DNA from 2 places in the Paenibacillus hexagrammi genome. Region 1 is predicted to be linked to the other one. Evidence: riboswitches for the same ligand, from Rfam matches in the RefSeq annotation. Region 1 holds a riboswitch; the other holds the start of a gene.
The links. A riboswitch is a leader RNA that binds a small molecule or an ion and turns the genes downstream of it on or off. The one in region 1 is predicted to bind cyclic di-AMP.
Positions count from the first base shown of each region.

Region 2: it holds a riboswitch for cyclic di-AMP, as region 1 does, so the genes downstream of both, L0M14_RS21960 (KamA family radical SAM protein) here and L0M14_RS32150 (C40 family peptidase) in region 1, are expected to answer to the same signal.

Region 1 is NZ_CP090978.1:6,481,788-6,485,092, forward strand. It holds gene L0M14_RS29820 (cryptochrome/photolyase family protein) at 1-1,109, opposite strand, end outside; partial or broken gene L0M14_RS32150 (C40 family peptidase) at 1,198-1,586, opposite strand; cyclic di-AMP (ydaO/yuaA leader) riboswitch at 1,675-1,814, opposite strand; gene L0M14_RS29830 (hypothetical protein) at 2,004-2,822, opposite strand; gene L0M14_RS29835 (M1 family metallopeptidase) at 2,838-3,305, opposite strand, start outside.
Region 2 is NZ_CP090978.1:4,850,697-4,854,001, reverse strand. It holds gene thpD (ectoine hydroxylase) at 1-300, shown strand, start outside; gene L0M14_RS21965 (DUF2179 domain-containing protein) at 400-915, shown strand; cyclic di-AMP (ydaO/yuaA leader) riboswitch at 961-1,101, shown strand; gene L0M14_RS21960 (KamA family radical SAM protein) at 1,408-2,598, shown strand; gene L0M14_RS21955 (hypothetical protein) at 2,633-3,169, opposite strand.

The DNA.
Region 1 (3,305 bases):
CCCCGGTTCAGCGTGTTGTCGTAATCGCTGAGCTTGTAGCGGAAATACTGCTCGCCGAGTGTAAACGGACACAGTAGATTCTTGGTCAAGAACATAGCCGTGACCATGCGCAGCCTGTTCGGCATATGTCCGGTCTCATTCAATTCCGTCATCGCTGCGTCAATAATCGGAATCCCAGTCTCTCCCTTGCGCCAGCTCTCAAAATGTCGATCATCTAGGGACGACAGATCGTATTTCTTTTCGTATTTGAAAAAGTCACCATCATACACCGATTGATAGATATAAAAATCCCGCCAAGCCAGCTGTCTGAGCCAGGCAGCGGACTGCTCATGCTCAAGAAGCTTCTCATACACATGGCGAATCGAGATGGCGCCTGTATTGATAGCTGCGCTGAGTGAGCTGGTACCGTCATAGGCATAGTGGTCCCTGCGCTCCGCATAGAAAGGCAGGTGGTCCTCGAGAAAGTCCCGCAGCCTCTCATTTGGATCATCAGGAGCCGTGAAAGTACCCAACTCGAAAGGCAAACGAAACGAATTCAAAACGTCTGCTCCGCCTTCGAAATCCATTAGACTGACAGTTTGCAGGTCCTTTAGGGAGAGCGGAGAAGAGGGGCGGTAGAACATCTGCAGATAGGCCGTCCATTTGCGGAAGAACGGAGTGTACACCTTGTATGGCTCGTTCTTTTGAGCAAATCTTTGAAAATCTGCAAGATCGGTCAAGGTATGATCGATAAGAGATGTCCATTTCACACCGTGGGCTTGGGCGACTTCCCGCAGCTTGCGGTCGCGCACGACGGCATAAGGCGTAAAGTCCTGATGAACAACGACCTCGTCAAAACGGGCTAGTCCCAACGCAAGGTCCATCACCTCCGTAGGCTCCCCGTAGACGATGTGAAGGATTTTGCCGGCCTCGGCGTATACAGTCTGCAGTCTTCTGACATAGCTCAAGAAGCAAACTCCGCTGTGCTCCGCATGCCGGTTGTTGCGCAGAAGATATGGATCCAGAATGAGCAGATGAACGGAAGGGTGCCCCCTGCGAACAGATAGTCGAATGCAGTCAGGTCCTCGATCCGTAAGTCTTTTCGATGTATGAACAATTTCATATGCCATGCCTCCAGAAAAAAGAATAAAAGCCCTGCGGGCTGCTCGAATTAGGAGCGAAGCTATGCCGGGGCTTTATTCGTTAGCAATCATTTAATTAATTGGATTCAGCAGTCAGCTGGTTGTAAATATCGTCCCAGAGTACACGGCGCGCAGATACATAACGCTTAGCATAATAGGACTCACTTAATTTGTTTTTCACTACACCGTCGTTGGTTGCGGCATGTACAAACTCACCGTCGCCAAGATAGATGCCTACGTGAGAAACACCGTCGCCTCCTGTGTTGAAAAAGACAAGATCGCCTTTGCGAAGGTCTTTTTGTCAACCCAGTAGCCTTCTTCGTCTTGTGCTTTAGAGCTATGAGGAAGGTCAATGCCGAATTGCGCGAACACGTAAGCGGTAAATCCGGAGCAATCAAAACCCTTTGTTGTCGTACCCGCGTACTTGTACGGAGTTCCGAGCAATCCGTCAACCGTTTCATCCATTGTGGATTGTGCTGCGAAAGCGCTTCCCTACACTCAAACTCAAACATAGAACAAGACTGAAAACGAGAGCAACAACCTTTTTCAACTGCTTGTCTCCTTCCGGTGCCTACGAGGTTAGCTGGAGGGTTCGGTTGAAGGTTCCCTATGATCCCTGTCTAGCAAGATCAATTCACCCGGAGTGGTTCCCCCGTTTCCCAAAATTAATCGGGAATTCGGCATGATTTGTTGGTTTTTTTTATCCTAATCCGAAGGATTCGTCATAAACATAAGAAATTCCTCCTTCCTATGCGCTATTCTATAAAAATATGTGTGAAACTTCTCAAAATAGACAAAAAAATAGCCCCTTTTTCAAGGGACCCGGCATTTTCGATGAATTTAGGCTGTTTTTGTACAGCATATGTGCCATTCTACTATCGATTAAGAGTTGTTTTTGGCTGACCAGAGATGATATTGAGAGGTTAATGCCCACATTTGAAGAAACATGTTGAACAAGGGGAATAGCTGATAAATCATCAGGGCAAGCAGTCCTGCCCAGATATAAGTTGCAGTGACGGTAACACCTGCCAATAGTCCCGAGCCGATGACAAGCAGCAGGGCGATAGTCACAATCGGCAGCAGATGGCGAAGGAAGGCGCCGATTGTGGCGATGATGCCGCTGCGCAGTGCCAGGGCAAACTGAACATGCATAAAGAGCAGGTGCAGAATAAAGCCGTAGGCGAGCAGTCCCCCTAGCCATGGCAGCATGGATAAGGCGGCACTCTCATAGGAGGTGCTGTGGGCATAGATGGATTGAACCTCCGGAATGAGCCAGATCAGAGGCAGCATGGTAAGTGCAACCCGGGCCGCATAACAGAGAAAGAACGATAAGGATAACTCTCTGATTCCTTTGAAAAATCGATAGCCCGCATTTTGTTCCGTATGTGTGATCGAATAATAAATGCCGGCATTGAGCATTGGTGTCAACAGCATGCGCACCCCGAGGAGGATGACGAGAGTCCAGAGATAGGAATAGCTTACGTCGGTTTTGAACAGCTGGAACTGCCCCTCGGCCAAGAACAGCTGCATCGCGAGCTTGGGCTGGCTGCTGCCGGGAAACCGGTGCATGAGCGGAACGAGAACAGATTGAACCATTTTGTAGAGAGCCATGCCCCAGCCCAACTGGTACAAGAACAGGACAATCACGGCGAAAGGCTGCTGCACGGCGGCCCGAAAGCCGGATTTCATATACGATGTCACGCGGCGTCCCCCTTTCTACCAAGCGACCCAGCCGAAGACCGTCTGCAGGAATTGAATGATGCCCAAATTCCAGCGGATTTTCCAAGTGGGGTCAACCTCAGTTAGCATAAAGTTATTGATATGTTTATTTTCCAGAACGAGCGAATAATTCGGATCAATCCTTACCCAGTCAATCGGTGAGGCGCCTGCAAGCTTATACTCGATGCTGCTTTCCGCTCCGCTCCAGGTTTTATCCAAAGTGCTGCCATCCTTAAAATGGAACTGAATCGGCACTTCCGGCGAATTGCCGCCGCGCTTCGAGATCAGCACCGTGCTTTCATAGCCAGAATTGCCATCTGCAAGTGAAGCGGGTGCAACATGAATCCGTTCGACAGAATAATCGGCCATCATACTGCCGTACACGTACTGGTTGAAGAATTCGTCCCACTTCGTCTTCGTAACGTCTTCGACGACGGCTTGGAAATCCCGTGTAGTCGGATGTTT
Region 2 (3,305 bases), 1.6 Mb from region 1:
TCCTGCGTTGGTGAAACGCCGGACGACAATTTCAAGTCATCGCTCCGCCGCCAGGAATATGGAGTTCCGGATCGAGACAGCTTAACATATCTGGTGCAGCAGGGTGGAATTACCGCTCCTGTAGGGAATGCGGGCTCCATCGTTCTGTTCGACTGCAATCTGATGCACGGCTCTAACAGCAACATCACGCCGCTGCCAAGAAGCAATGTATTTATTGTCTACAACAGTGTGCATAATAAATTGGCGGAGCCGTATTCAGGTCAGAATCCGAGACCGGATTACATCGCTACTCGTTCGTAAAATATTTTGCTCGGCGCTGTCAAAGCGTCTTGTGCCTTCACATGAAGGGTCCGCCTGTCTTGTCGGGCGGGCCTTCATTTCCAGGAAGGGGAGGACAACTTGCTTACGATCTTGGCCAGTATTTTAGCGATTCAGATTGTGTACGTTTCCTGTTTTACCTTGAGAATGCTTCTGACGTTGAAGGGTGAAACTTACACGGCGGCTGCACTTAGTATGCTGGAAATCATCATTTATGTAATTGGCTTGAATTTGGTTTTAAAATATCTCGACCAGCCTGCATGTTTGATCGTTTATGCCGTAGGCTACGGTCTTGGTGTGCTGACAGGCTCTTGGATTGAAGAGAGATTAGCGCTCGGCTACATATCCGTGAAAGTCATTACCGATGAGGTTCATAATTATATGGCGGCATTTTTGCGTAGGCAAGGCTTTGGTGTAACTTCTTGGATTGGTTGGGGGCGTGACGGCGAGCGTCTTATGTTGGAGGTTCTGGCAAAGCGGAAAAGTGAAAAATATTTGTACGACTGTATCCTGGCTGTTGATCCTAAGGCATTTGTGGTGACGATGGAGTCCAAGCGGCTCAACGGCGGCTTCTGGCTGAAATCAACGCGCAGATAGCGGAACGTTCTGCTGTCGTTGACAAAGAGGAGGAACATTATGTAAACTATGACTACGCTTAATTTCCAGTTCTTGAATTGGAAAGCGGGGGAACCAATTTTTAGGGGCGAATCATGCATGCTTCATGTAGGGAACCATCTTTCCCGAGCCCGACAGCTAACCTCGTCAGCAGTGGATGGGTCGTAACAGCATAAGTGAGCCTATGCGTTTTGTTGACCCGTACATCGGGTTTTTTGTGTCTACAGGGCCCGATTATAGCGGATAAAAGGAGTGATTCAGCTTCTTGATCCAGCTATGGCGGGTCATTTTTTTATGTTTATACACCGGCTTATTTATGCAGGCCTTGAAGCTCTGGGAACAGAGACAGACCGGAAGAAGAAGCCAGACAAACCGAAGGAAGGAGGAAGAGAGCAAGCAGCTGCACAATCCGCTTCTTTTCCATTCATACTGTGGTCTGTTAAGCGTACTATCGACCTGCCAAGGAGGACTCGTATGCCGCAACCTAAGTATATTACCGATATCGATAAAATTATGGAAATTCCTGAGCATGAGCGAACGAAGCTGAAACAGATTACCGAGAAATTCGTGTTTCGAGTGAACGATTATTATTTACGATTGATCGACTGGAACGATCCCCATGATCCGATCAAGAAGCTAGTCATTCCCAATGAAGGCGAGCTGTCTGAGTATGGGCGGTGGGATGCATCCGATGAGGATACGAATTATGTCGTACCGGGCTGCCAGCATAAGTACCGGACGACAGCACTGCTGATCGTTTCAGAAGTGTGCGGCGCCTACTGCAGGTATTGCTTCCGCAAGCGCTTGTTCCGCAATGATGTGAATGAAGCGACGTCTGATGTCGATGCGGGCTTGAATTATATTGCGGAGCATCCCGAAATCAATAATGTGCTGCTAACTGGCGGAGATAGCTTGATTCTAGGCACAGCCCGGTTAGAGAAGATCTTCCATAGGCTGCGTGAAATTGATCATGTGAAAATTATCCGTCTGGGCTCTAAAATACCCGTTTTCAATCCGATGCGGATCTATGAGGATGAGAAGCTGCTTGAAGTGATTCGGAATCATTCCAGCGCTGACAAACGGATCTATGTCATGGCGCATATCAATCATCCGCGTGAAATTACGGCTGAAGCGAAGAAAGCCTTCGAAGCTCTGCATCAAGCTGGAGCCATAGTCGTCAATCAAACCCCTGTGCTGAAGGGCATTAATGACCGCCCTGAGGTGCTGGCCGAGCTGCTGGATAAGCTGTCCTGGGCCGGTGTAACCCCGTATTACTTCTTTATTAACCGTCCGGTTGCGGGCAACAGGGACTTTGTCCTGCCGCTTGCAGAGGTGTACCGTTTGGTTGAGGAAGCCAAGGCTCGCACATCGGGTCTAGGCAAAAGGGTGCGTTTGTCCATGAGCCATACCTCCGGCAAGATTGAGATTTTGGCGATTGAGGATGGCAAGGCCTACTTGAAATATCATCAATCCCGTGATGATCAGTACGGCAAGTTTATGATTTTGGATTGCCCTGATGACGCCGCATGGTTTGACGATCTTCCGGGAAGCGAGCAGTATTGGGAGAAACCGGTCAAGAAGACCAACGATATTATATCCGTTAACGAGCTTCCCGCAATGCCTCAGCTTGCTGTTAGAAGCCAGCGAAATGTTTCATGTTCATAGTGTGCTGACCAGCTCTGGGAGCTGGTTTTTTGTTTTAGTGGGAGTGTTGTTTTTGCACGGCTGCGATCTTATCAGTAATTGCTTTTACCAAGAGAAAGAGAAGTATGTAGATGGGAAAGGAATATAAGTATTCCCAAGCATAAAGCTGATAGATATCCCAAACGGATGCGAGCGGCTCCAAAATAAAGGAGAAAAAGGCGCTCAAACAAATTGCGGCCCCCAGAAATAACAGCCAATTCGTGAATAATTGATAAATCATCATGGAGAATATGGCAATCGACCAATCAATACAAATAATCCGCGGTCCCCAGGGCAGCAGCATGCTGGGATAATCCCACAGCTGAAGCTCGCCTCCCAAAGAGTCAGCTATTAGAGATGCTATAAATATGCATGAGCCAAAGAAGACAATGGCAAGCAGACGGATTCGGTCTACAGCCATGACCCAGACCAAAGTCAGCACCGCCGTAAACAGCAGCAGCAAAAGCCACTGCCACGAGAGAAACACATGTTGATACCAGTACACCCACCTGGCGTCGCTTAAAGCAGTTTGTAGTTCGTTAAGTTCATTCATCGATTAATCTCATTTCATAGAAGAATCAGTCCTTATTATATAGAATTATTTCCAATGAACGGTTATTTCATCCAAAGCAATCCCAATAGATCAAGATACTCTATTATCATTCAAACTAATTAGGACGATAAGCATT